3 regions of the Sodalis sp. RH19 genome follow, and region 2 is predicted to be linked to each of the others. Evidence: riboswitches for the same ligand, from Rfam matches in the RefSeq annotation. Region 2 holds a riboswitch; each other region holds the start of a gene.
The links. Region 2 has a riboswitch for thiamine pyrophosphate ahead of thiC (phosphomethylpyrimidine synthase ThiC). Riboswitches for the same ligand answer to the same signal wherever they lie in the genome.
Positions count from the first base shown of each region.

Region 1: linked by a shared signal. The riboswitch ahead of thiB (thiamine ABC transporter substrate binding subunit) and the one ahead of thiC (phosphomethylpyrimidine synthase ThiC) in region 2 are both predicted to bind thiamine pyrophosphate.
Region 3: linked by a shared signal. The riboswitch ahead of thiM (hydroxyethylthiazole kinase) and the one ahead of thiC (phosphomethylpyrimidine synthase ThiC) in region 2 are both predicted to bind thiamine pyrophosphate.

Region 1 covers NZ_CP178734.1:3,527,627-3,537,333, forward strand. Annotated here, with positions in the region: gene leuB (3-isopropylmalate dehydrogenase) at 1-310, shown strand, start outside; gene leuC (3-isopropylmalate dehydratase large subunit) at 316-1,716, shown strand; gene leuD (3-isopropylmalate dehydratase small subunit) at 1,729-2,331, shown strand; gene sgrT (glucose uptake inhibitor SgrT) at 2,916-3,089, opposite strand; gene sgrR (HTH-type transcriptional regulator SgrR) at 3,185-4,855, shown strand; TPP riboswitch at 4,906-5,023, shown strand; gene thiB (thiamine ABC transporter substrate binding subunit) at 5,070-6,050, shown strand; gene thiP (thiamine/thiamine pyrophosphate ABC transporter permease ThiP) at 6,061-7,650, shown strand; gene thiQ (thiamine ABC transporter ATP-binding protein ThiQ) at 7,634-8,371, shown strand; gene ACL2XF_RS16040 (S8 family serine peptidase) at 9,509-9,707, shown strand, end outside.
Region 2 covers NZ_CP178734.1:4,324,611-4,334,317, reverse strand. Annotated here, with positions in the region: gene ACL2XF_RS19515 (inverse autotransporter beta domain-containing protein) at 1-722, shown strand, start outside; gene thiH (2-iminoacetate synthase ThiH) at 841-1,977, opposite strand; gene ACL2XF_RS19505 (thiazole synthase) at 1,977-2,762, opposite strand; gene thiS (sulfur carrier protein ThiS) at 2,765-2,965, opposite strand; gene ACL2XF_RS19495 (HesA/MoeB/ThiF family protein) at 2,962-3,729, opposite strand; gene thiE (thiamine phosphate synthase) at 3,722-4,372, opposite strand; gene thiC (phosphomethylpyrimidine synthase ThiC) at 4,369-6,291, opposite strand; TPP riboswitch at 6,391-6,504, opposite strand; gene rsd (sigma D regulator) at 6,549-7,070, opposite strand; gene nudC (NAD(+) diphosphatase) at 7,163-7,966, shown strand; gene hemE (uroporphyrinogen decarboxylase) at 7,984-9,048, shown strand; gene nfi (deoxyribonuclease V) at 9,075-9,707, shown strand, end outside.
Region 3 covers NZ_CP178734.1:346,498-356,204, forward strand. Annotated here, with positions in the region: gene ACL2XF_RS01620 (LysR family transcriptional regulator) at 1-385, opposite strand, end outside; gene ACL2XF_RS01625 (zinc-dependent alcohol dehydrogenase family protein) at 540-1,559, shown strand; gene ACL2XF_RS01630 (hypothetical protein) at 1,671-2,066, opposite strand; gene ACL2XF_RS01635 (TetR/AcrR family transcriptional regulator) at 2,182-2,790, shown strand; gene ACL2XF_RS01640 (SDR family oxidoreductase) at 2,817-3,710, opposite strand; gene ACL2XF_RS01645 (quinone oxidoreductase family protein) at 3,833-4,786, opposite strand; gene ACL2XF_RS01650 (N-acetyltransferase family protein) at 4,989-5,435, opposite strand; gene ACL2XF_RS01655 (helix-turn-helix transcriptional regulator) at 5,860-6,591, shown strand; TPP riboswitch at 7,237-7,337, shown strand; gene thiM (hydroxyethylthiazole kinase) at 7,377-8,171, shown strand; gene thiD (bifunctional hydroxymethylpyrimidine kinase/phosphomethylpyrimidine kinase) at 8,168-8,971, shown strand; gene ACL2XF_RS01670 (hypothetical protein) at 8,918-9,707, opposite strand, start outside.

The sequences.
Region 1 (9,707 bases), 800 kb from region 2:
CGGCTCGATGGGCATGCTGCCCTCCGCCAGCCTCAATGAACAAGGTTTCGGTCTCTACGAGCCCGCGGGCGGTTCGGCGCCGGATATCGCCGGCAAAAACCTGGCCAACCCGGTGGCGCAAATCCTGTCCACCGCGCTGTTGCTGCGCTACAGCCTGGGCCTGGATGAAGCCGCCGCCGCCGTTGAGCGGGCGGTCAACCAGGCGCTGGAAGCCGGACACCGTACCGCCGATCTGGCCGGCAGCGGCGCCGCGGTCGGCACCGATGAGATGGGCAGTATTATCGCCGGTTATATTACCCAGGGGGCATGAAGAGTATGGGCAAGTCGTTATATCAAAAATTATATGATGCGCACGTCGTCTACGAAGCGCCGGAAGAAACGCCTTTATTATATATCGATCGTCACCTGGTGCATGAGGTGACGTCGCCGCAGGCGTTCGACGGCCTGCGCGCCATGGGCCGTCCCGTGCGCCAGCCGTCAAAAACCTTTGCCACCATGGACCATAATGTCTCCACCCAAACCAGGGACATTAACGCCAGCGGCGAGATGGCCCGTATCCAGATGCAGGAACTGATAAAAAACTGCGCGGAATTCGGCGTCCAGCTGTATGACCTGAACCATCCCTACCAGGGCATCGTACATGTGATCGGTCCCGAGCAGGGCATGACGCTGCCGGGCATGACCATCGTCTGCGGCGATTCCCATACCGCCACCCACGGCGCCTTCGGCGCGCTGGCCTTCGGCATCGGCACCTCGGAAGTGGAGCACGTGCTGGCCACCCAGACCCTGAAACAGGGCCGGGCCAAGACCATGAAGATTGAGGTTACCGGCCGCGCCGCCCCCGGCATTACCGCCAAGGATATCGTGCTGGCGGTCATCGGTAAAACCGGCTCCGCCGGCGGTACCGGCCATGTGGTGGAATTCTGCGGCGAGGCGATCACCTCCCTGAGCATGGAAGGCCGCATGACGCTGTGCAATATGGCGATAGAAATGGGCGCCAAGGCCGGTCTGGTGGCGCCGGACGACACGACTTACGCCTATCTGCAAGGCCGCCAGTTCGCGCCGAAAAGCGATAACTGGCTGCAGGCGATCGCCTACTGGAATACCCTGAAGTCCGACGACGACGCGGTCTTCGATAGCGTGGTCACCCTGCGCGCCGACGATATCGCTCCGCAGGTCACCTGGGGTACCAATCCGGGTCAGGTGATTGCCATTAACCAGATAATCCCGTCGCCCGACTCGTTCAGCGATCCGGCGGAACGCAACTCCGCCGCCAAGGCGCTGGCTTATATGGATTTGCAGCCCGGCATCCGCCTGACCGACGTGGCTATCGATAAAGTGTTTATCGGTTCCTGCACCAACTCGCGCATCGAGGATTTACGCGCGGCCGCCGCCGTAGCCAAGGGGCGCCGCGTCGCCACCGGCGTACAGGCCATCGTGGTGCCGGGTTCCGGACCGGTCAAGGCCCAGGCGGAAGCCGAAGGCCTGGACAAAATCTTTTTGGACGCCGGCTTTGAATGGCGTTTACCCGGCTGCTCCATGTGCCTGGCCATGAATAACGATCGTCTTAACCCAGGCGAGCGTTGCGCATCCACCAGCAATCGTAATTTCGAAGGGCGCCAGGGTCGCGGCGGCAGAACTCATCTGGTCAGTCCGGCCATGGCGGCGGCGGCGGCGGTTACCGGTCATTTTGCCGACATTCGCGAATTGAATTAAGGAGACAGTTTTATGGCAAAATTTACCCAACATACCGGGCTGGTGGCGCCGTTGGATGCCGCTAACGTGGATACCGACGCCATTATTCCGAAACAGTTTTTACAAAAGGTCACCCGCACCGGTTTCGGCCAGCATCTGTTTAATGACTGGCGTTTTCTCGACGACGCCGGCAAGGTGCCCAATCCCGACTTTGTACTGAATAAACCGCGCTATCGCGGCGCCAGCATTTTACTGGCGCGGGAAAACTTCGGCTGCGGCTCGTCGCGTGAACATGCGCCTTGGGCGTTGGCCGATTACGGCTTTCAGGCGATCATCGCGCCAAGCTTTGCCGATATTTTTTACGGCAACAGCTTTAACAGCCAACTGCTGCCCATTACGTTGTCGCCGCAGCAGGTGGATGAACTGTTCCTCCTGGTCGCGGCCAATGAAGGCATCACCTTCACGGTGGATTTGGAACACCAGCGGGTCATTGCCGGCGAGAAGAGCTATCCGTTCGAGATCGATGCGTTCCGCAAGCATTGCATGATCAACGGGCTGGACAGTATCGGACTGACGTTGCAGCATGAAGGCGCGATTGCGGATTATGAGGCGAGCCAGCCGGCGTTTTTGCACTAAGTGTCGATTGCTGGCGACGGCGTGGGTACGCTGGGAGCAGGTTTCTCTTGCCGCTAGCAGCGGCGTTCCCTGTTGCCTGGTGCAGGCAAGCGACAAGAGGGATGCTAGCCCATCCCTCTTGACTCCCGGGCTTCCGGCAGATCGTGCGCCGCTGCGCGGTCCCTGGCGTCACAATATCCCGGTACAACGTCAAAACCAACGTCTGTAATTAAAAAGTCTTTATTTGAACGCCGGGAATTTGTACGCCGGTAACTTAAATGCCTGGAATGTGAACGCCGGTGATAAGGGGAGCGGCCCTTTGGCCGGCATTGAGCGCGCTGACGGAGCCGGTTCCACCGGCACGAGCCGCTGGACGCGGCGAGAGGCCCGTTCGCGCCGGGAGCGCATACGGGCCGGTGCGAAAAGGTGGATCCGGCGCAGGAAGGTACCGCTTGCGGCGCGCGATCTGCCGGGAGCGCGGGGTCAAGGGGATGGCGCGACTGCCATCCCTTGTCGCTTGCCAGCGCCCGGCTCAACATATAAAACCAAACTTACGGCAAGCGAAAATACCGCAGGACTTTTATATCACCCCCCGCCACGAGACATCACATCCACTCCCGGTATTCCTGCTCGGACAGTGAATCCGTATGCCATTGGGTTACCTGTAACAACAGCGCCATGCGCTGTCCGCTGCGGCCCCTGTCGGGACGGATCACGCCGCGCCCGCAGATGGCGATAAAATAATGCTGATAAAACCGGCGCAAATTGGCTATTTTCATCGTTACAATCCCTATTCTGCCCTTTCGACACGACCAGTATCGGCTTAAGATACCGGAAGAAAAACAGATGACTTTTTAAGGAGTGTTCCTCTTTTATGTCCTCGCCACGCCTGCAGCAACAATTTATCCGCCTGTGGCAAAGCTGCCAGGGCAAGACACAGGAAACCACCCTGAACGAACTGGCGCAGGCGCTGAGCTGTACGCGCCGGCATGTGCGTACGCTGCTGAAAACCATGCAGGAAATGGGCTGGCTGCAGTGGCAGGCGACAGCCGGGCGCGGCAAGCGCTCGCAGCTGACCTTTCACTATACCGGCCTGGCGTTGCAACAGCAGCGGGCGGAGGATCTGCTGGAGCAGGATCGCATCGAGCAGTTGGTCCAACTGGTGGGCGATAAGGACAGGGTACGCCAGATGCTGCTTTCCCATCTGGGCCGCAGCTTCCGCCAGGGCAAGCACATATTGCGGGTACTGTATTATCGCCCGCTGCTGAACCTGCTGCCCGGCAGTCCTTTGCGGCGTTCTGAGAACCACATCGTGCGGCAGATTTTCAGCGGCCTGACCAAAATAAATGAGGAAAATGGGGAACTGGAAGCGGACCTCGCCCATCATTGGCAGCAAATTTCGCCGTTGTTATGGCGCTTTTACCTGCGTCCGGCGATCCATTTTCATCATGGGCGGGAACTGACGCCGCAGGATGTGTGCAGCTCGCTGCTGCGCCTGCGGGGAAATCCGCTGTTTTGCCATATAAAAGCCGTCTCGTCCGCCATCCCCAATACCGTTGATGTCGCCCTGACCGCCGCGGACGACTGGCTGCCCTGGCTATTGGGCAGCGTGCCGGCCATGATTTTGCCGCAGGAATGGGAGACGATGCCGGACTTCGTCCGCCGTCCCGTCGGCACCGGACCCTATGCGGTGATCGACAACCGGGAAAGCTTATTGAAGATTCGCGCCTTTGATGATTATTTCGGCTATCGCGCACTGATTGATGAAGTGAATATCTGGATCTTGCCGGAACTCACCGCCGAGCTGAGCTATTCCGGCGTCCAGCTCCAGGCGGATAACAGCACCCCGGGTCAATTGGAAACCCGGCTGGAGGAAGGCTGCTATTTCCTGCTGTTTGATGCCCGTTCGCCGCTGATGCAAAACGATGATACCCGCCGCTGGCTGAGTGAAAATATCGATCCCATCGCCATGCTGACCGAGGCGGGATCGGTCTACCAGCATTACTGGTCGCCGGCCTACGGTATCCTGCCGCGCTGGCGCCATAGCCGGGTCGCGCAACCGCGGCCAAGGCCCGCGGAGCTGCGCAGCATCACCCTGACGGTTTATCGCGCCCATTCGGAATTCGATGATCTTTGCCGCGCGCTCGGTGCGGTGCTGGCCCGGCAGGACATCGCGCTGGTGATCAATACCGTGGATTATGCCGCCTGGCATAACGGTGAGGCCGAGAGCGATTTATGGCTCGGCAGCGCTAATTTTTACCTGCCGCTGGATTATTCCCTGTTCGCCAGCTTTTACGAGATGCCGCTGATGCATCATTGCCTGCCGGCCGACCTTAGCGACGCGCTGGAGAAATGGCGCGGCAAGGGCCTGTCCATGGCGCAATGGTGCCAATCGCTTATCACCGGCCATCGCCTGCACCCGCTGTTCCATCATTGGCTGATTCTACAGGGCCAGCGCAGCATGCGCGGGGTCAGGATGAATACGCTGGGATGGTTTGATTTCAAATCCGCCTGGTTCGCCCCGCCGGACCCGCAAGACACATAAGACACGTAAGACAGGCTGTTAAGCCAGGGATAAAACCATTACACTTGCATTTGTTCTCAACGGGGTGCGAAGCGTCCGGCATAGCGTTAGCCGGCGCGCAAGCTGAGAGTATACCCGTCGAACCTGATCCGGCTAATACCGGCGAAGGGATTTGAGAGTGCGTCCCGCTGCCGCCTCAAACGCCTTTGCCGCCTTTTTTTTCCAGGAGCGCAAAGTGTTGAAAAAATGGTTACCCTGCCTGCTATTGCTCGCCGCCGCCCCGGCGTTGGCAAAACCCGTCCTGACGGTTTATACCTATGATTCCTTTGCCTCCGAATGGGGCCCGGGGCCGGCGATAAAAACCGCCTTTGAAAAAGACTGTGGCTGCGAGCTGAAATATGTCGTGCAGGAAGATGGCGTCGCCCTGCTCAACCGTCTGCGCATCGAAGGCAAGAACAGCGACGCGGATGTGGTGCTGGGCCTGGATAACAACCTGCTTAAGCCCGCGCAGGATACGCATCTCTTTACGGCGCATAACGTCGACACCGCTCATCTGACCTTGCCGCAGGCGTGGCATGATCCCACCTTCCTGCCTTTTGATTACGGGTATTTTGCGTTTGTCTATGACAAGAACAAGCTGAAAAATCCGCCCAAAAGCCTGCATGAACTGATAGACGGGCCGCAGGCGCTGAAAATCATTTACGAAGATTCGCGCACCAGTACCCCGGGACTGGGCTTATTGCTCTGGGTGCAGCAGGTATATGGCGATAAAGCGCCCCAGGCCTGGCAACGGCTGGCGAAAAAAACCGTTACCGTGCCCAAGGGCTGGAGCGAAGCCTATGGCTTATTCCTGAAAGGAGAAGCGGACATGGTGCTCAGCTATACCACGTCGCCGGCCTATCATATCAACGAGGAAAAGAAGGATAACTATGCGGCGGCGACCTTCAGCGAAGGCCACTATCTCCAGGTCGAGGTGGCCGGACAATTAGCCGCCAGTAAAAATCCGCAGCTGGCGCAGCAGTTTATGCGTTTTGTCGTTTCCCCGGCTTTCCAGCAGACCATTCCCACCGGCAACTGGATGTATCCGGTGATCAAAACCGCGCTGCCGGCCGGCTTTGACGTATTGCCGGCCAAGACGTTGAATTTCAGCGCGGATGACGTGGCGGCCAAACGCGGCGCGTGGACCCAGGATTGGTTGCGTTCCGTCAGCCAATGATGCCTGGCCGATGATACCGCGCTGGTTATGGCCGGGACTGCTGGCCGCGCTGATGCTTACGGCCGTGGCCCTGACGGCGGTCGGCGCCTTGTGGCTGAACGCGCCGACGCTCCAATGGCGCGACGTGCTGTCGGACAGCTATCTGTGGCATGTCCTGCGTTTTACCTTTTGGCAGGCGCTGCTGTCGGCGCTGCTATCGGTGCTGCCCGCCGTTTTTTTGGCGCGGGCGCTTTACCGCCGGCGGTTTCCGGGACGCCTGCTGTTGCTGCGCTTTTGCGCCATGACGCTGGTGCTGCCGGTGCTGGTGGCCGTGTTCGGCATCCTGAGCGTGTATGGTCGCCACGGCTGGCTGGCGCAGCTATGCCTCTGGCTGCATATTCCCTACGGTTTTTCACCCTACGGCCTGCGGGGGATCCTGCTGGCCCATGTATTTTTTAACCTGCCGTTGGCCACCCGCCTGTTGTTGCAGGCGCTGGAAGGCATTCCGGTGGAGCAGCGCCAGCTGGCCGCGCAGCTGGACATGGCGGGCTGGCATTTCTTCCGCATTCTTGAGTGGCCTTATCTGCGCCGTCAACTGCTGCCTGCGGCGGCGCTGATATTTATGCTGTGTTTCGCCAGTTTTGCCACGGTGCTGTCGCTGGGCGGCGGACCGCGGGCGACCACCATTGAGCTGGCGATTTACCAGGCCTTAAGCTATGACTACGATCCCGGCCGCGCGGCGCTGCTGGCCCTGGTGCAAATGATCTGTTGCCTGGGGCTGGTCTTGTCCAGCCAACGGCTGACCCGCGCGTTTCCCGTCGGCGCGACGCATTTTTCCCAGTGGCGCAATCCCGGCGATAATCTGGCGCGCCGTTTGACCGACGCGCTGGTTATTGTCCTGGCGCTGGTGCTGCTGGCGCCGCCCCTGCTGGCCGTGGTGGCCGGCGGTGTCAATACGGGCATGGCGCGGGTCCTGTCGCAGCCGGCGCTGTGGTCGGCATTGCTGACGTCGCTGCGCATTGCCCTGGGCGCGGGCCTGCTGTGCGTGGTGCTAACGCTGATGCTGCTATGGAGCAGCCGCGAGCTGAGGCTGCGTCAACGTCCCTGGTCCGCGCAACTGCTCGATCTTAGCGGCATGCTGATCCTGGCGATGCCGGGCATTGTGCTGGCCACCGGTTTCTTCCTGATCGCCACCCATACCCTGGGATTGCCCCGCTCCCCCTATGCATTGGTCATACTGACCAATGCGCTGATGGCCATTCCCTACGCCCTGAAAATTCTGGAAACGCCGATGCTGGACCTGGCGGAAAGGTATAATCGTTTATGCCTGTCCCTGGATATGCGCGGCCTGACGCGGCTACATTGGGTGGAATGGCGCGCGCTGCGCCAGCCGATTGGCCGCGCCATGGCGTTCGCCTCTATCCTGTCGCTGGGTGATTTTGGCGTGGTAGCGTTGTTCGGCAATGAACATTTCCGGACCCTGCCGCTCTATCTTTACCAGCAAATCGGCGCTTATCGCAGCGAGGACGGGGCCGTTACCGCGCTGTTCCTATTGGCGCTGTGCTTTTTATTATTTACGCTAATCGAGAAACTCACGGGGCTGCATGATAAAACTGGATAAAGCGACCTATCTTTACCAACATTTGCCGATGCGTTTTGACCTGCGGCTGGCGGCGGGAGAAAAGGTCGCCGTCCTGGGCCCCAGCGGTGCCGGCAAAAGCACCCTGCTCAACCTGATAGCCGGTTTTCTGCCCCTGCACAGCGGCAGCCTGTGGTTAAACGGCCAGGATCACAGTGCCACCCCGCCCGCCCGGCGCCCCGTCTCCATGCTGTTCCAGGAGCATAACCTGTTCGCTCACCTGACGGTGGCGGAAAACATCGGCCTTGGGCTGCATCCGGGGCTGGCGTTGACTCCGGCGCAACGGGAAGCGTTAAATGCGGTGGCGGCACAGGTAGGGCTGGAGAAACTGCTGGACCGCCTGCCGGGGCAACTGTCCGGCGGGCAACGGCAGCGGGCGGCCCTGGCGCGTTGTCTGGTGCGCGACCGCCCCATCCTGCTGCTTGATGAGCCGTTTTCCGCGCTCGACCCCGCCTTGCGTGTCGATATGCTGCAACGGGTGGACGACGTGTGCGCCAGCCGCGGCCTGACCCTGTTAATGGTATCGCACAACCTGGATGACGCCGTGCGCATCGCGCCGCGCACCCTGCTGATTGTCGATGGCCGCATTTATTACGACGGCCCGACCGCGCGCCTGGCGAGCGGCGAAGCCGGCGAAGCCGCCGTCCTGGGTATTGCGCCGCACGCGCCGGACCCGCGCCCGCGGTTGGCCGGAGAGGATTAACATCACCGATGCCCGGCGCCGCATAATGACGCGATGGCTTCGCGTGCTGGAATAAGATCGCGGCAAATAGCCAAAAATAGCATTCTTGAGCCGATTCACATTATGCCAAATAAATTGTTACTATTATGAGATGGAATTAAATGTCGCCTGGAAATGCCACAGAGCATCCATTGGTAAGGGCTTATTGTTGCACCCCAGTGGTTACAGGCATCGGCAGTAATAGCATTTTAATTATGTTGTACTAATGAACGTATTTGTAAACAGCTTATCGTCAATGCTGGGGAAACTCATAAATAAAATAATCAAGATACGGCAGAAAAGCGTCATGCGTTTTCGCATGCCGCCTGGCAATGCCCGCAATTTACGAGTAGTGATTTTTATCGCCAGCGTTTCAGCCCGCCTATAAGGGAGTTGGGATGCTGGCCTTTCACGCCAAAAAGCCGCCATCCGGCCCCATCCCGGTATCACCCCACTGAATACCCCGCGCACAACATCATGATTATATTGTCAAACATATTACACCACCCCCCATTACGTTTTACAACCACTGCTGTTACGTCCCTCCGCGGCGGAAGAAAAACCGGCCTGCGCTTTTGCTGGTCGCCGTTTTTTCGCCACACATAAGCTTTTTTTTATTATTATCCATGTTTTTTTCTTTGAATTTAATGAAAAATAAGAAATTACGTATAAATAGCATTTTAAAGTTAAGATAATTTAACATTAGAATAAATATTGACTTGCTTCACACTATTATTTGAGAATGTTGTTTGATTTATTGCAATTAGAGTTTATATTAAATAAAAATCATATATAAAAATCACTTATTAAACATCCACTTCGATTATTGTATATTGAGTACAATCTGCATTAAGTTTTAAAGAATCTTATTTAACACAGCTGAATTTAACTTTACGCGACAGTAGGTCATGCACCCTGCGCAAGAAGGGACAATAGTGACTGTCATCTTTTTCTCATTAAAAATTTATGCAAACCATTAATTTAAACATCAGGAGAAACTGAATCACCGCGGCAGCAATGCCTTTGTGCAAATTTTACTTCTTATCAGACCAAACATCATAAATGACGGGATGAATCGTCAACCGTCAAATACGATTTTATTATCGGGGGTTAACTATAATGAGTGACAAAATTCTTAAAAAAATTGACTTCTTTGCCCAGCAGGGCGTCAAATACACTAACATCGTGTTTCAACTTAAACGAAACAATGCCGGCGCGTATTACTTTTCAGAAGCGCAAAAAATTGAGCACGAGCTCAAATTTAACTTTGAAACCATGGGAGTTTCCCCTTTATTTGACATATCCGGCAGTCCCCGTG
Region 2 (9,707 bases):
TCACTCCTGATAGCATTGAGTTAAAAGTCACAGTGGACAAGGCGCAGGCGCAAGCCGGCGAGCAGATTATGTTGACGGTGGACGCGACCTTGGGAGACGGTTCGCCGGCAGGCGATGTGCTCATCAATATCCATTCCCTTGGCGCCGTCAATCGGCAAAACAGGTCGGAAAGTGCCACGCTGTTGATTAACGATGCGCCAAAATATGAAGGCAGAGTGGCGATGGCGACGGGTAAAATCAGCATTCCGTTAACCGACCCCGTGGGGAAGGGGGTTAAAACCACTATTGAGGTTGTCGCACCCGGGGGGAAAAGTGTGACGCAAGACGTTATCTTTACCGTAGCCACCAGCCCGAACGTTCCGGCCGCCAATTATTATGGTCATATGGTAGAGTCCATCGGCGGTATCCAGCGCCCCAGGCTTACCTCAGAACTCACCGGCGGCTACAGCGAGAGTTTTAATCATGAAAATTGGGCAGTGGCGAGTTATTCACTGGCAAGCTCACACTGTAGATTGCCGTCCTTTACTTCTCTGCAGGCAGCCTATAGCACAATGCGCACGAGTGGATGGCCCTTATCCCCCGGCGGCTTTATTTGGTCTGGTACGGCATCCCCAATTGTTTTAGCCGGCCCGGCCGTCGAAGCTCTCAACAAACAGAACGGACTGAAATTGCTCATGGGGATATCAGGCGAGAACGCGGGATTTGTGGTGTGCGCCGATTAAAAATGTTCCGCTGCCCGGAGTAATCTAGGCTGGCGCTGATTAAGGCATACTTATCGGCGGGAATGATGATTGTCCCGCCGATAAATCAGATTAAAATCCTCGAAGTGCTCATCATCGTTTATTTAACCAGCGTCGGCGACCTGCCCAGATAATTGTCCCAATCCTTCCATACCGGTTGCAACCCGGCCTTTGTTACCATCCGCGCCACGGCCTGCGGCGAGCGGTTATCATGCGGCTCGAACTGCTCCAGCTCCGGCCGGCCGCCGGCATAACCGCCCGGTTGGGTCTTGGACCCGGCGCTGAGGCTGTTCACCATGATGGGCACCGCGTGATCGCGAAACCAGGGCGATTCCCGGGTGGACAACGACAGCTCTACGTCAGGGGCCAATAACCGGAAGGCGCACATCACTTGCAACAGCTGTGATTCATTCATCAGGGACGCAGGCGTAATGCCTCCGGCGCAGGGGCGCAGGCGCGGGAACGAAAGCGAATAGCGGCTTTGCCAGTAGGTCTTTTGCAGATACAGCAAATGCTCGGCCACCATATAGCAGTCTGTGCGCCAGTTATCCGACAATCCTATCAGCGCCCCCAGGCCAATCTTGTCGATTCCGGCCCGCGCCAGCCGATCCGGCGTTTCCAGCCGCCAGGCAAAATCCATTTTTTGCCCGCGCAGATGATGTTTTTGATAGGTTGGCTCATGGTAGGTTTCCTGATAAACCATCACCCCATCCAGGCCGAGGGTTTTCAACTCGGCGTAATCTTCCTGGGATAATGGCTGTACTTCCATCATCAGCGCGCTGAAATACCGGCGGATCAACGGCACGTAACGGCGGAAATAGTCCATGCCCACCTTGGTCTTATGCTCGCCGGTGACCAGCAGCAGATTATCAAAACCCATCGCCCGGATGGCCTCGCATTCCTGGATGATTTCCTGCTCATCCAGCGTCTTGCGTTTCAGGTGATTGCTCATGGAAAAACCGCAATAGGTACAATCATTGGCGCACAGGTTGGAAAGATAGAGCGGCAGATAAAACCCCACCACATTGCCGAAACGCTGGCGGGTCAGTTGCTGGGCACGCTGCGCCATGGGTTCAAGATAAGGCAGCGCCGCCGGTGACAGCAGCGCCATGAAATCCTGCCGGTCCAGGCGCGGGGCATTCAGCGCCCGCTCCACGTCGCGCGCGGTCTTGGCGTGGATTTGCAGTCCGGCGTCGTCCCAGCCGAGCCGGCGCCAGTGGTCAAGAAAAGATGTCATCAGGCCGCCCCCTCTTCCTGGGGATGGCGCAAAAATCCGGTTAGCGGGCTGGTGGCGCTGGCCTGGGTTAGCGTGGCGGCAAGCCCGGCCTCGCGCGCCAGGGCGCCGGCTTCCAGCGCCAGCCTGAACGCGCCGGCCATGGCCACCGGGTTGCGGGCCACGGCGATGGCGGTATTGACCAGTACCGCGTCGGCGCCCATTTCCAGCGCTTCCAGGGCCTGGCTGGGGGCGCCGATACCGGCGTCCACCACCACCGGCACGCCCGACTGTTCAATGATAATGCGCAGGAAATCGCGGGTGATCAAACCCTGATTGGAGCCGATCGGCGAACCTAGCGGCATCACCGCCGCACAGCCGGCCTCCTCCAGACGGCGGCATAATACCGGATCCGCGCCGCAGTAGGGCAAGACCACAAAACCTTCGCGCACCAGCTGTTCGGCCGCTTTCAACGTTTCGACCGCATCGGGCAGCAGGTATTTCATATCCGGATGGATTTCCAGTTTTATCCAGCGGGTGCCCAGCGCCTCGCGCGCCAGGCGGGCGGCGAACACCGCCTCCTCGGCGGTTTTTGCGCCTGAGGTATTGGGCAGTAACTTTACCCCTGCCTGGCGCAGGGCGGGCAGGATGGCGTCATTACCGCCGCGCAGGTCCACCCGGCGCATCGCCAGGGTGACCAATTGGCTGCCGGACGCGGCGATGGCTTGCCGCATTAATTCCGCGGTGGCGAATTTACCGGTGCCGGTAAACAGCCGGGACGTAAAAGTGGTATCGGCAATGGTTAACATGGTCAGCCTCCGGCAATGGCCTGGAAAAGTAAGATATCGTCGCCCTCGTTTACCGGCTGTTGGGCCCACCGGCTACGGGGAATAATGGTTTGATTGACCGCCAGCGCGCTGCCCTCGGGCGGGTGGCCGAGCAGCTCCAGCATGTCCAGCAGCGAGGGCGTGCCTGAAAGCGCGACGGGGGTATCGTTAAGGGTAATGTTCATAGCGCCTCTTCCCGCTGAACCGCCGCGGCGCACACCGGACAGCCGGCCGCGCGGGACAGGCGCAGGGTGCGCCAGTTCATCGACTTGCCGTCGAACAGCCGCAGCTGGCCGTCCAGCGTAGACGGCATGCCGCACAGGATTTTGATCGTCTCCAGGGCCTGCATGGCGCCCATGATGCCGACCAACGGCCCGAGCACGCCCGCGGTGCGGCAATTACGCCGCGGCTCGACGGCGTCGGGAAACAGGCAGGCATAACAGCCGTGCCGGTAGGGCGGCCGCAGCACCAGCAACTGACCGCTGAACCCCACCGCGCTGGCGCTGACCAGGGTTTTCCCCCGGCGGATACAGGCGGCATTGATGTCGTGACGGGTCTGCATATTATCACTGCAGTCCAGTACCATATCGGCCAGCGCCACCGCCTGATCGAGGTCATCCCCGGCCAGGCGCCGGCTCAGCGCGACATAATGGCCCAGGGGATTAAGCGCCTGCAGCTGCCGTAGCGCCGCCGCCGCCTTGGGCCGGGCGATATCCCCGGTGCGATAAAGGATTTGGCGCTGGAGATTGCTCACGTCCAGGTTATCGTCGTCGGCCAGCAGCAGCGTGCCGACCCCGGCGGCGGCAAGATAGAGCGCCGCCGGCGAACCCAGGCCGCCCAGTCCGGCGATCAGCACGGTTGCTGCGCTCAGATGCTCCTGGCCTCCGGGGCCTATCTCCTCCAGCAGCAATTGGCGGCTGTAGCGCAAAAAAGCCTGGTCGCTAAGCATTGCGCACCTCCCGGCCTTCGATTTTCCGCAATAACGTGGCGGTCGCCTGCCGCCAGTCGGCGGCCTTGGTGATGGCGCTGACCACCGCGATGCTGCCGACGCCGCAGCGCAGCACGTCGTCCACCCGATCGATACCAATACCGCCGATGGCCACGGTGGAGATGCCGGGCATGCCGGCCACCAGGCGTTTCAGTTCCGCCAGGCCCTGCGGCTGTGACGGCATGGCTTTGGTCTGGGTAGGGAAGATATGGCCGAGCGCGATATAGGATGGCTGTAGCGCCAAAGCGCGGGCCAGTTCGCTATCGTCGTGGGTGGAAAGACCGAGTCGCAATCCGGCGCGCTGGATGACGGCCAAATCCGCCGTAGCCAAATCCTCTTGTCCCAGGTGCACGCCATAGGCGCCGTGTTTAACCGCCAGCCGCCAATAATCGTTGATGAAAATCCGGGCGCGGTATTTCCGTCCCAGCAAAATCGCGGCCTCGATATCCGGTTCGACCCGGTCTTCCGGCTGGTCCTTGATGCGCAACTGCAGCGTGGCGACGCCGGCGTCCAGCAGCCGGACCAGCCATGCCAGCGAATCCACTACCGGATAGAGCCCGAGCCTGGGCTCGGTCGCCGCAAAGGGCGCGTCGGGCGCGATCATTTCGCCACCCCCGTATCCTCAGGCGCAAGATAGATTTCCCCGCCGCTGGCGCGAAACGCCGACGACATCTCCGCCATGCCGCTTTCCCGTACCTCAATCGCCTGGGCGGCGGCATAATCCCTGACCTCCTGGGAGATTTTCATCGAGCAGAATTTCGGACCGCACATGGAGCAAAAATGGGCTACTTTGCCGGATTCCTGCGGCAGCGTTTCATCGTGATAGGCGCGGGCGGTGGCCGGATCCAGGGCCAGATTAAACTGGTCCTCCCAACGGAATTCAAAGCGTGCCTTGGACATGGCGTTATCGCGTATTTGCGCCCCGGGATGGCCTTTGGCCAGATCGGCGGCGTGAGCGGCGATTTTATAGGTAATAAGCCCCTGCTTAACATCTTCTTTGTTCGGCAGGCCCAGATGCTCTTTCGGCGTGACGTAGCACAACATCGCACAGCCGAACCAGCCGATCAGCGCGGCGCCGATGCCGGAGGTAAAATGGTCGTAACCCGGCGCGATATCGGTGGTCAGCGGCCCCAGGGTATAAAACGGCGCTTCGTGGCAATGCTCCAGCTGTTCGGTCATGTTGCGCCGGATCATCTGCATGGGAACATGGCCAGGGCCTTCGATCATCACCTGCACGTCGTACTCCCAGGCAACTTTGGTCAATTCGCCCAGGGTATAGAGTTCGGCAAACTGCGCTTCGTCGTTGGCATCCTGGATGGAGCCGGGACGCAGGCCGTCCCCGAGGGATAATGAGACGTCGTAGTCGGCGCAAATCTGGCAAATATCGCGAAAATGCTCGTACAGGAAGCTTTCCTGGTGATGCGACAGGCACCATTTGGCCATAATGGATCCGCCGCGCGACACGATGCCGGTCAACCGTTTGGCGGTCATCGGCACGTAACGCAACAGCACGCCGGCATGGATGGTAAAATAGTCCACGCCCTGTTCCGCCTGCTCGAGCAAGGTGTCGCGAAAGCATTCCCAGGTCAGGTTTTCCGCCACGCCGTTGACTTTTTCCAGCGCCTGGTAGATGGGCACCGTGCCGATGGGCACCGGACTGTTGCGCAGGATCCACTCGCGGGTTTCATGGATATAGCGGCCGGTGGACAGGTCCATCACCGTATCCGCTCCCCAACGGGTCGCCCAGACCAGCTTCTCGACCTCTTCCTCAATGGATGAACTGACGGCCGAGTTGCCGATATTGGCGTTGACCTTGACCAGGAAATTGCGGCCGATAATCATCGGCTCCGACTCCGGATGGTTGATATTGGCGGGGATAATGGCACGACCGTCGGCCACTTCCCGGCGCACGAACTCCGGGGTAATATCCGGCGGCAAATGCGCGCCGAAGCTCTGGCCGGGATGCTGTTGCAGCAATACGTCGCCGCGGATGCGTTCGCGGCCCATATTTTCCCGCAGGGCGATAAACTCCATTTCCGGCGTAATGACGCCGGCGCGGGCATAATGCAATTGCGTGACGCGCCGGCCGGATTTGGCGCGCCGCGGCGTATGGCTGGGGGCGAAACGAACCTCATCCAGGCCCTCGTCGGCCCGGCGTTCGCCGGTATAACGCGAGCTTAGGCTGTTCAACGCCTCGCTGTCCCCGCGCTGCTCAATCCAGCCCGAACGCAGGCGGTGAAGGCCGGCGCGCACGTCTATCTCTGTCGCCGGATCGCCATAGGGTCCGGCGGTGTCGTATACCGGCACCGGCTCGTTTTCTTCGTAGCGCGGCGTTTTGCCGTTGCCGCCGATAAGCGTGGGGCTAAGCGCGATCTCCCGCATCGGCACCCGGATGTCGGCGCTGTTGCCCTGGAGATAAATACGCCGGGAGTTGGGGAAGGCTTCGCCTTTCAGACGATGGATGAATTCCTGCGCCTGGGCGCGCTGCTCACGGCGGGAAGGGGTGGTTTTGGATAACGACATAGCAATTCCTCACAATAAACGGGAAAATTGCTTGTCAGGAGCGCTACGGGAGTAATGAGGCCGGGCTTTGAATTTAGCAAAATAGACTATAAATCAAAGCGTTGCTTTACTCTTGTTCCCTTCGCAGGTATTAACCCGATCAGGTTCCGCGGATCCCGAATTAACGGTCTCAGCCTGGCGTAATGTACGCGCTAGGCACTCCGACAAGATATAGCGGCCCGTGAAGGACCGGTTACGACTTACTGCTTACCGCAAAATTACGCCAGACGCGATACGTCCGGATTATTGGCGGCCGGCACCGAGGCCAGGTAGTCCGCTTTATATTCCAGCGCCTGCTGGATCAGTTTGTCCTCCAGGGCAAAACGCGTGGCCAGGGCCTCGCCCACGCCGGAAAGCGCCTGTTGGAACTCCATACAGTTATCATGATCGATGGCCGTTTCCAATTGGCTATCATAAAATGCCATGATTTGTTTGGTATTTTCCTGCAACGCCGGATACAACTGGGTACTGATGATTCTTTTGCTGCTGCTGGTATCGTCCGCGTCCTGAACGATACGATCGTAGATATGGAAATGGCCGGCGGAAAGGTAGTCCACCAGTTTATGGCAAAAGTCGTCCAGCGCGTTTTCGTCCAGGGGAGTATGCTTTTCTTTATTGGGCTTAAGACCGATGAGATGGTAATACGCAATGAGCAACTTCCTGCGGGCCAGTATCCACTGATCGATCAGTTCGTTACTGCCGCCAACGCGTTGAGCCAGAATGTCCAGCTGGTTTAGCATGATTGACTCCGATGTAATAAAGTAACGCTGCGTTACTCATCAATTAAAGCTAATTTCTAGCTTGCCAGTGAATAAGAGGTAGTGCAACTAAAATGGAACAAGAACTCAACGGTAGCGAAAATGGCTGGTGGATCGTCAGCCAGGACAGCAAATTGTGGTTACCCAAGGGGGAACTGCCATTTGGAACGGCATCGGCCTGGTCACTTCAAGGATTGACAGCGACGCTTATCGGCGAATGGGAGGGGTCGCCCGCCTGGCTGGTACGCCACGCCATGCCCCGGGATATGGGCTCGGTGCGCCAGATCATCGATAGCGACCCAGGCTTGTTCCAACTGGCGGGCCGGGGCGTGCAACTGGCGGAGTTTTATCGTTCCCATCGCTATTGCGGCTACTGCGGCCATGAGATGCGCGTCAGTAACCGGGAATGGGCCTGCCTGTGCGATCATTGCCATGAACGGTATTATCCGCAAATCGCGCCCTGTATTATCGTGGCGATCCGCCGCGGCGACGATATCCTGCTGGCCCAGCATACCCGCCATCGCGGCGGCATTTACACGGTGCTGGCCGGTTTTGCCGAGGTGGGGGAAACCCTGGAGCAGACCGTGGCCCGCGAGGTCATGGAGGAGACGCGGATTAAGGTGAAAAACGTCCGTTATGTCACCTCGCAGCCCTGGCCTTTCCCGCATTCGCTGATGATGGCGTTTATGGCGGAGTACGCCGGCGGCGAAATCACCCCCGATCATAATGAAATCCTTGATGCCGGCTGGTACCGTTATGACGCGCTGCCCCTGCTGCCGCCGCCCGGCACCGTGGCCAGGCGCTTAATTGAGGACACGGTCGCGCTCTGCCGCGCCGATCGGGAAAATGACGGCCCGCATGCTACACTCCATTCATAACTGCAAGGGAATCCTGTATGCATGAACTGAAGAACGACCGCTATCTGCGCGCCCTGCTGCGCCAGCCTGTTGACGTCACGCCCGTATGGATGATGCGCCAGGCCGGGCGTTATCTGCCGGAATATAAAGCCACCCGCGCCGAGGCCGGTGATTTTATGTCACTGTGCAGGAATGCCGAACTGGCCTGTGAAGTGACCTTGCAGCCGTTGCGTCGTTTTCCGCTTGATGCCGCGATCCTGTTTTCGGATATCCTGACGGTTCCCGACGCCATGGGACTGGAATTGTATTTTGAACAGGGGGAGGGGCCGTGCTTTGCCCGTCCGATTACCTGTAAAGCCGACGTGGAGCAGTTGCCGATACCGGATCCGGAGGTGGAGCTGGGGTATGTGATGGACGCCGTACGCACCATCCGGCGCAACCTGCGCGGAGAAGTGCCGCTGATTGGCTTCTCCGGCAGTCCCTGGACCCTGGCCACCTATATGGTTGAAGGCGGCACCAGCAAAGTCTTCACTAAAATCAAACAAATGATGTACGCCGAGCCGCAGACGCTGCATTTATTGCTCGATAAGCTGGCGGCGAGCGTAACGCTGTACCTGAACGCCCAGATTCGCGCCGGGGCGCAGTCGGTGATGATCTTTGATACCTGGGGCGGCGTGCTGACCGGCAGCGGCTATCTTGAGTTTTCCCTTGATTACATGCAAAAAATCATCGACGGCCTGCAGCGGGAGCATGAAGGCCGCCGGGTGCCGGTAACGCTGTTTACCAAAGGCGGAGGCCAATGGCTTGAAGCCATGGCGCAAACCGGTTGCGATGCGCTGGGCCTGGACTGGAGCACCGATATTCAGGCGGCGCGCCGTCGCGTGGGCGATAAGGTCGCGCTGCAGGGCAATATGGATCCTTCGGTGTTGTACGCGCCGCCGGCGCGTATTGAACAGGAAGTGGAGTCCATTCTGGCCGGTTTCGGCCGGGGTGAGGGGCATGTCTGCAATCTGGGGCACGGTATCCATCAGGACGTGCCGCCGGCACATGCGGGCATTTTTGTTGAGGCGGTGCATCGCCTGTCGCGCCCCTATCATCTGTAAAGACTGGTGAAAAAGGTGGAAAAAACATGGATATAACAGCATTGCGCGCCGAGCAGGTCGCCACCGCCAGTAGGGTCATACGCCATGACGATTTCGCTTTTTCCACGCCCGCGATAATCGCCGGCGCCGATGTGGGGTTCGAACAGGGGGGCGACGTTACCCGCGCGGCTATCGCGCTGCTGCGTTTTCCGTCGCTGGAGCTTATCGAATACCGCATTGCCCGTGTAACGACCACCATGCCTTATATTCCGGGTTTTTTGTCGTTTCGCGAGTATCCCGCCCTGCTGGCCGCCTGGGAACAGCTGAATCAGCGGCCGGATTTGCTGTTCGTCGATGGCCATGGTATTTCCCACCCGCGCCGTCTGGGCGTCGCCAGCCATTTTGGCCTGTTGGTCGACCAGCCGACTATCGGCGTGGCTAAGCGCCGGCTGTGCGGCCGGTTTGAGCCCTTGAGCGATGAGGCGGGCGCCAGGGCGCCGCTGATGGATAAAGGCGAACAGCTTGCCTGGGTATGGCGCAGCAAGATCCGCTGCAATCCTTTATTCATCTCCACCGGCCATCGCGTCGGCATGGACACTGCCCTGTATTGGGTACAACAATGCATGCGCGGCTACCGCTTGCCGGAGCCTACCCGCTGGGCGGATGCGGTGGCCTCTAAT
Region 3 (9,707 bases), 1.8 Mb from region 2:
TCACCAGGTCAAGCCATACGTCAGGATAAAGCGCCTGGAACGCCGCCAGGACAGGCGTCACCACCAGGCGGGCGGCAATACGCGGCAGGTTCACGCGCACCACGCCGCGCGGCTGCAGCTGGCAGGCGCCGACGTCCCTGACGGCCCCCTCCATATCGGCGACCGCGGGGCGCAGGCGATTGGCCAGGTCGCTGCCGGCTTGGGTTGGCGCCACGCTGCGGGTAGTGCGGTTAAGCAACCTGGCGCCCAGGCGCTCCTCAAGCGAGCGGATGGTGTGGCTGAGGGCGGAGGGCGACAGGCCCAGCCGCCGGGCGGCGCGACGGAAGCTTCTTTCTTCCGCGACGGCCATAAAAGCCAGCAGCTCGGCGAATTCCGCGCCTTTCATACAGTTGCCTCACATTCAACAGATTGTGCCGATTATAGCGCATTATCATGCACTATCCAGGATGCGATACTGTGCGGACCCTAACCTCAAGGGCCTCTGCCGGGCGGATGATCGCGCGGGACGCCCTTTCCGCCAAGATGCAACGGAGTACGTGATGACAAAAACCATGAGACGTTGGGAGATGGACGCCATAGGCCGGGACCGGCTGGCGCTGCGGGAGGTGCCGATTCCGGCGCCGGGGCGGGGCGAAGTCCTGGTGAAGGTGGCCGCCGTCTCGCTCAATTATCGCGACAAGATGGTAACCGAAAGCGGCCGGGGTTTACCCATCGCATTTCCCTTCACCCCCGGTTCCGATCTCGCGGGAACGGTGATCGCCGCGGGCGCGGATGCCGCCCGCTTCAGCACCGGCGAGCGCGTCATCTCGACCTTCACGCCCGGCTGGATCGACGGCGTCCGGCGCGGTGACGCCCGCACACCGTCCTATCGTACCCTGGGCGGTTTTTATCCCGGCGTGCTGGCGGACTATGTGGCGTTCCCGGAAGACTGGTTCGTGCGGGCGCCGCATACGCTGGATGATGCGCAAGCCAGTACATTGCCCTGCGCCGGGCTTACCGCCTGGTTCGCGCTTGTCGAGCGCGGCCGCCTGCGCGCCGGCGAGACGGTGCTGATCGAGGGAACGGGCGGCGTTGCGCTGTTCGGCCTGCAGATCGCCAAGGCGCATGGGGCCGAAGCCATTGTCTCCGCCAGTGCCGACAAGCTGGCGCGCGCCATGGCGCTGGGCGCGGATCATGGCATCGATCGCCGGCACGCAGATTGGGTGGACGCGGTACTGCGCATCACCGGCGACCGCGGCGCCGATCATATTCTCGAGCTGGTCGGCGGACCGCACCTCGGCAAGGCCGTCCAGACGGCGGCTGTCGGCGGGCGCATCTATCAGATTGGCGCGCTGGAGGGGTTCGAGGTGTCGGCTCAGGCCATGCCGCTGATGCTTAAGGATGTCAGCATCCAGGGTATAGGCACCGGCCATCGCCGCGCGCTGGAGGATCTGGTCCGGGCCGTCGACCGGACGGGCCTGAAACCGGTGATCGATACCCGCTATCCGCTGGCTGATCTTGCCGCGGCGCTCGATCATCTCGACCGCGGCGCTTTCGGCAAGATCGTTATGGAAATGTAGCGCCCGGCCAACGGCGCCAGCTTGCGGAAAGCCTTCGCCGCAATATCCCCAGGCGTTCTGGCGCGTCTTTGCGCGGGCGCTGCGCAATAGCGCCGACAAATTGTCTGCCGCCTAGCGTTGGCCTGGCTCCCAATCCGGGCTGTAGCCGCCCAGCTGCGGGTGATACATCTCGTCGCCGTCATGCTGGGTAAACTCGACGTTGAGCCGATCCGCGCGCAGTCCCAGTATTTCGACACAGTGCGCGCAAAGCGCCTTGGCCACCGCCATGCGCTGGTCGGCCGACCGGCCTTTGCGGATGTCCAGCATCAGCACCGAAACCGGCTCCGGCGCGCTATCGGCCGCCGTAATACGCCAGACGCCGCCTGCGCCCAATTCCCGGATGGCGATGCTGATACGCCGGATATCGACGGACATCATATCGGCATAGGTGGCGCAGAGTTTGGCGGCCAGGCGCTGCTTATCCGGCGTGGCATAATGGCCGTTTACATCAAGTTGCAGATAAGGCATGGGCTCTCTCCTTCACAGTGAAACACGCGGGCAGGGGCAAACAGTGTAGCGCCGGATAGCTGCCAGGGCTATAATAGATGATGCTGATAATGTATATGCCATAGTGGGAGTTGCCATGCCGCGGGTATCAAGAGCCGAAACCGAACGCAACCGCGTCGCCATTGTAGACGCCTCGTCACGTTTGTTCCGTGAACAGGGCCTGCGCGTCAGCGTCGCCGATCTGATGGGCGCGGTGGGCTTGACGCATGGCGGGTTCTACGGGCATTTTGCGTCGAAGGATGAACTGGCCGCCATTGCCTGCGCCAAGGCCTTCGGGGATTCGGTTGAGCGCTGGCATGCGCGCATGGACGGAACCGGGGACCCCGCCGCGGCGCACGCCGCGCTGATTGAGGGATATCTCGCGCCGCAGAACCTGACGGCGGTGGCAACGGGGTGCCCGCTGGCCGCCTTGGCCACCGATGTCGCCCGTGAGCCGCAAGACAAGCCCGTGCGCCTGGCGTTTCTCCAGGGGCTGGAAAAACTGATTGCCCTGCTTGCCGATGGGCGGGAAGAGGGCGATGCCGGCGCTGCGCGGGAAGCCGCACTGGCTGAGATGGCCACCCTGGTCGGGGCGCTGGTACTGGCCCGGGCCACAAAAGGGCAGGCGCTCGCGGATGAGATTATGGCGAGCGCCAGGCGCCATCTGCTCGCCGGCGAAGCCCAAAACATACCGGCTTCTTCCTGATCACCGGCCGAAAACCGCCGTGCCGGTCAGGAAAAATAGCGTGGGTGGTCGAGATCGGCAATCAGTCCAGGCTGCTCCGGCCGCCAGCCCAGCTGTTCGCGGGTCTGCCGGCTCAGGGCCGGGCTGTTAAGCGCGGCGAAGTGCGCGAACCAACCGAAGTGTGCGGCGGCTTCACCGGCGGTCTTGGCGACGACCGGCAGGCCCAGGCGGCGGCCGATAACCTCGGCGATCGCGCGAAACGGCACCCCTTCTTCTGCGACGGCATGATAGCGGGCGCCCGCAGCGCCTTGTTCAAGCACCAGCCGGAACAAACGCGCCGCGTCGAGCCGGTGCACGGCGGGCCAAAGATTAAGGCCCTCGTCCACATACGCTGAAACGCCCCGTTCGCGCGCGATGCCGATCAGCAGCGGCACAAAGCCATGATCGCCCTCACCATGGACCGAAGGCGGCAGGCGTACCAGCGAGACGCGCACGCCCTGCGCCGCCAGCGCGGCCACCGCGTTATCCGAGGCGACCCGGGGTATCGCATCGGGGCCGGCCGCCGGGACATCGTCCTCGGTGGCGCTACGGCCGAGCGACATCAACCCGGTGGCGGAGGTGACCACCAGGGGGCGGCCGCTGCCGGAGACCGCGGCGCCGAGCGCCTCGATGGCGCGCCGGTCTATCGCGCAATTTTCCTTCATTTTGGTGAATTCGTGGATAAAGGCGGTATGAATGACGCCGTCGGACAGGGACGCCCCGGCGCGCAGGCTGTCCAGATCTTCCAGGCTGCCGCGATGCGCCTGGGCGCCGGCGGCGATAAGCGACCCGGCGGAGGCCTCCGAACGGGCGAGACCGAGCACCTGATGGCCGGCGGCGATCAGTTCCCTGACAATGGCGGAGCCGATAAACCCCGTAGCGCCGGTAACAAAGACACGCATGATAGCTTCTCCAGAGAGGTATGGGCGAAGAGCTACTATCGGCTTTCCGGCCGTATGGGTAAAGTAGTGACGTTATACGGGTATATCGACTAACAGGTTCGGCAATGACCCTGAACGGGCTTTCAGGGCCGCAATACGATGCGCGCGCCGTCGTTATCAGCGGCCCAGGCCCGCGCGACCTCCGCCAGCGGCATGGATTGCGCCGCGATGGCAAAACCGGCCTCCGGGGCCGCCGCCAGCACGCCCTGGATGGCCGCCAGCATGCGCGGAAACGGCACGCTGCCGATGCCGCTGCCCATCAACTGCAACGCGGACGACCGCAGCGCCGCCCCCGGCAGGGTGATATCGGCCCCGCTTAACGAGCCGATTTGCACAAAACGAATCGGCACGCCCTCAGGACCGGCCTTGGCGGCGGCTATAGCCAGCGTTTGCGCGCTAACCCCCCATAAATAATCCAGCACGATATCGACGCCCTGGCGAAATTCGTGCGTAAAGGCCTGCTCCTGGGCGTTCAAATCCTGGACCAGCGGAATCGTCACGTCGGCGCCAAGACGGCGGAGATCGCCGAACGATGCGGTCCGGCGTCCCGTCGCAATGATTTTCCCGGCGCCGAGATGCCGGGCAATCTGGATTGCCAGGCGGCCGGACGTGCCGGCGGCGCCGTTAATCAGCACCGTTTCACCCCCGCGCAGCCGGGCGCGTTCCACCAGGGCCGCCCATGACGACATGCCCGGTATGGCCATGGCGGCGGCGGAAACCTCGTCCAGGTCGTCCGGCAGGGCGATGCAATGGCCCGCGTCCACCAGGCATTGCTCGGCCATGGCGCCGTAAGGCTGCTCCGGCAACAGAAAATAGACGCGCCGGCCGTCTTGCGTGATGCCGGTGCCATCGATGCCGGGAATAAACGGCAGCGCGCTGTCGGCGCTGTAATGCGCGCCCGACGCGCGATTCCTGGTGATGTGGCTCAGCGACGACGCGCTGACGCGGATCAGGCTTTTGCCCGGCGCGGGCGCTGGTTCACTGAAGTCTCCGTAGACGGGGGGCTGGCCCGCCGTTGTTACGATCGCTGCTTTCATTCCGTTTCACCCCTGGGCGCGAATCCGGCCATCCCCGATGGCAACCGGGTTCAAATGGATAATATGTGTATTATGCACATACATGGCCGCCAGGAAAAGCCGCACGGAAGAATAAATCGTCACGGCAACAGACGCCCGCGCATCGTCCTGTAACCCCAAGACGGGGGCAGCGGCCACGAAAACGCGGCGCGGGCGCGCCTGGCTACTGCTGCCGTATCCTGCGGTGCATCAGATAATATTTGCCGTGCTCGGAAACACCGGATGAGATAATCGTCCAGCCGTGACGCAGATAGAATTGCTGCGCGCCCACATTCTCCTGCAGGCATTTAAGCGCCATGGTGCCGCGGCAGAGCGGATAGCACGCCGTCAGCAGCGCGGTGGCTACCCCGCGGCGCTGCCAGGCAGGATCGACAAACAAATTATGCAAAAAGCTGTCCGGCAGCCAAAGCGAGGCAAAACCGGCAATATGGCCCTGTATTTCGGCGACGATGATCTTTTCATCGAACGTGGCGCCGTCAAAATCCTCCAGCCGCCACTGCCGGTTATCAAGCCAGGTCCAGCCGGCCTTGCGTGCCGACAGATAGAGAGTACGCAGAAAAGGACGATCCGCTTCCCGGTAATCCCTGACAACCACATCCTCTTTTTTCATCTGAAACCTTAGTTAACTTATTGATTTGTTACCTTCTCAGTATCAAGTTTAACTTATAGATGGAATAAATAATATTGTGCTTATTATTTCCAGGCGGTATAGGATGCGGTGCCGGCGCGGTGCGGTCCGCCGGCAGGCGATCGCGATTATTATCCGGTCGCATCTAGCTGAAGCTTAAACTAGATTAATATAAACGCGGGATGCCGCTGAGGATAAACCGTCTTAAACACCGGTATGAGGGTAGCGCAAGCCCTGGGCGGCAGTCATTAGCGCCGCAATGATTGATAAAACTGTTAGAGGTTGCATCCATAGCCTGCCTCTTATATTATCCAAAATCCCACCGGTATTACATGTTGAAACTGCTCTTTATTACCCCTTATGGATAATAAATGATGAGTGTTAGTTAATATGGCAGGCATATTTTATGGAAAAACCCTTAGAGAATAATCAAGATTTCTTTATCCAAACGATGAAAATAGAAATCAAACTTTATCTTCAGCAGATATTCAAGAACGCCAACGCGTTCTGTTTTGCCTACTTTATGATGAATAAAAGCGATAACTTCCCAGCCTATATAATATCCGACTACCCCAGCGGCTGGCTGAATCAATACCGCAGTTACGGTTATCAAAAAATCGACCCGGTGATGCTCATCGCCTGCCGGAAATTCACCCCTTTTTTTTGGCCTGATAATCCGTCGATAATACAAGAGCATAGCTTTTTCAGGCTGTCAAAATATTACCGGCTTGACAGCGGCTACACTTTTACGTTGCATGATTGCGATAACAACCTGGCTACATTAAGCATCAGCAACCGCCAGGGAAAGGAGGACTTTTATCATTTTATTGAGCAAAACAAAGAAAGACTGCAGATGCTGCTGATTAGCACTCATGATAAGGTATTGAACTTTATGCAAAATACGTTGCCCAACGCCACGTCCCATGGCGAGAGATCACACGTCCAGGCGCTGTCTCCCCGGGAAAAAGAAGTATTATTCTGGGCCAGTGTCGGAAAAACCTATGGCGAGGTCGCGACCATCCTGGCAATACGCGAGGGAACGGTAAAATTTCATATCAGAAATATTATTGATAAGCTAGGCGTTACGAATGCAAAACATGCCATCAGCCGGGCCACGGAACTTAAATTATTTGGTTAACTATCCATTTATCATTTCGCGCAACGTGATCACAACCCTGTCCATCTGTGGGAGTTTTATTATGCTGTCGGCTTAAAATGGACAGCGTTGCCAATATATTTGCAATCATTTATATAGTGTTTAAGATGCAGGCGTTGCCGCGAGAAATTTGATGCTATCATTGCCCGGTGATTCTTCTGGCTGTTGAAGGTAGGCATGATTAGATTCTGTCTTTTTAATTTATTAGCTTTGTTTTCATTAACGGCATATTCCTCTGAGCATCTCCATAAAATAATTTTAATCGATCTCATGAATAATAAGCCAATGTTTTGTCATGCTGAGCCCCGTTGGCGCTTTTCCCCGCCGATAAAAGACGATCCCTGGCTGGCCGGGCGGTTAAGCGCGCTGGCCGAGGCGGGATTTGCCCGCCTGGAGGGGGCCGGGGACAGTGCGCAGTGGTGGTTGACGCCCACCGGTGCCACGGGTGCGCAATTCTGCGGGGACGTTTGTTACGGCCGGATGTTGGTCAGTCCCCAGCGGCCCTGCTCATAGCCTTATTATTAAGTCTGCTGATAATTGTGTTTATGAGATCGACGCCGGCGGAGGGACCAGGCTCCGCCGGCAAACTCACCATTGATCTTTTCTCCCGCCCGCCGGATAATCATGCCACTTGACTCGGGGTGTCCGCCGCTGTGCGCCGGACTGAGATTTTACCCGTATGACCTGATCTGGATAATGCCAGCGTAGGGAAGTCACGGCCTGTTGTCCCGCCGGGTCCGTCTTCCTCAGCGCCGGCTGGGAGCGCTATGATTACCGAACCTGCCGAACTGCCCGGCTTAGCCGCCGCGTCTTCCCTTACCCTGCTGCGCCAGCGCAAGCCATTAGTCCATTGTATGACCAATGACGTGGTACAGGCGTTTACCGCCAATGCGCTCCTGGCCGTCGGCGCCGCCCCGGCCATGGTGATCGAACCCCGTGAGGCGGTTCAGTTCGCCGCCATGGCCGATGCGCTGCTGGTGAATATCGGCACGCTGACCGCGCCGCGGGCCGAGGCGATGATGGCCGCCATTACGTCGGCCAATCAGGCCGGCACGCCATGGGTGCTGGATCCGGTGGCCGTGGGCGCATTAACCTTCCGTACTGAATTTGCCCGGGGCATATTGACGTTAAAACCCGCCGCCATTCGCGCCAATGCCTCGGAAATCCTGGCGCTGGCCGGGCAGCCGGCCCTGGGCCGCGGCGTGGACAGCGCCGACGACTCCCGCTACGCCCTGCCTTTTGCCCGCCAGCTGGCCGCGGACTATGGCACCCTGGTCGCGGTTACCGGCCGGGTGGATTTTATCACCGACGGCGATCGGGTCTGGTCCGTAACCGACGGCGACGCCATGATGACGCGCGTCACCGGTACCGGCTGCGCCTTATCGGCCGTGGCGGCGGCGTTTTGCGCCCTGCCGGGCGATCGGTTGCAGCATCTGGCCGCCGCCTGCAGGATCATGGCGCGGGCCGGGCGGTTAACCGCCCGGGACGCGGCGGGTCCGGGCAGCTTTGCCGTCGGCTTCCTCGACCGGCTGTACGGCCTGCAGGAGGAGGATATACAATGAAGCGCTGCCATAACCTGCTCAGTATCGCCGGCACCGATCCCAGCGGCGGCGCCGGTATCCAGGCTGATTTAAAAACCTTCTCGGCGCTTGGCGCCTATGGCGCCACGGTCATCACCGCGCTGGTGGCGCAAAATACCCGCGGCGTGCAGTCCATCTATCCTATCAGCGCTGAATTCGTCGCCGCCCAGCTGGATTCCGTGCTCGGTGACCTGCGTATCGACAGCGCTAAAATCGGCATGCTCGGGCAGGCGGACATCGTGCGGACGGTGGCGGCAAAACTGCGGCAATATCCCATACCCTATGTGGTGCTCGATACCGTGATGGTGGCGAAAAGCGGCGATTTCCTGCTGTCGCCGGATGCCGTGAGCGCCGTGCGGGATGTCTTATTGCCGCTGGCGTCCATCATCACCCCTAATTTGCCGGAAGCGGCGGCGCTGCTGGGCTGCCGCGCCGCCGCCAGCGAGGAGGAAATGCGCCGGCAGGGCCGGGAACTCCTGGCCTACGGCTGCCAGGCGGTGGTGATGAAGGGCGGCCACCTGCATGGCGACTCCAGTCCCGACTGGCTTATCACCGCCACGGACGAACGGCGTTTCGACGCCGTCAGGGTGAACACCCGGCATACCCATGGCACCGGTTGCACGCTCTCCGCCGCGCTGGCGGCCCTGCGTCCGCTGCATGACGACTGGGCGCAAACGCTCGCGGCGGCCAAAGCCTGGCTGCAGCAGGCGCTGCTGCATGCGGATGATCTACAGGTCGGGCAGGGGATCGGGCCGGTCCATCATTTCCACCAGTGGTGGTGACATTCCGGTGAGAATGCCCTGGGCAAAGTTAAGCAGCGAGCGGGCGTCGTGCAGATGCCGGGCGTCGAAGGCGTTGAGCAAATAACTGTTCTCGCCGCGGTGCGGGCGGATGCGCAATGACGGCAGGGGAGTGCCGCCCCGGTATTCCGGTACCGCCGTATAGATATACCCCGGCTGCATCTGGTTGTCTTCATCGCGCCATAATAATTGCAGCGCCGGATAAGGGCCGAGACAGCGGCCGATAAAGACATTCCCGGCCCAGAAACCTTCGTACTCGCCGTCTTTTTGCAGTCGTTTTTCGCTGAACACCGGCGCGTTGATCAAGCCTGATAGCTGGTCGGGCGTTAACGTCTGCAGCAGCTGATGCCACAGCGGATTGCCGTTTTCCAACTGCCAGCAGGCCATGCCGATATAGTCGTTAAGCGCCTGCCAGTCCTGCTCCAGCATGCGCTTGACCGGCTTATCGGTCATATTGCGAAACTGCATCAGCGGGCTGACCATATCGCCCAGCGTATTGTAGGTAATCAGCGTCATGGTGCGCGGATTGCGGCGCAGCGACAGCCAAAGGATTAATTTCGGGATGCGGAACTCAATGGATTGCACGCTGAGCCGGTACTGGTTCTCTTTGGTCAACACAAAACCGTTGGAGGTGCCGCGCTTTTCGCGGTAGTTATGGATAACCACCACGCTGTGGGACCCCATCCAGCCGGTAATATAATGTTCTTTGTCACTCTGG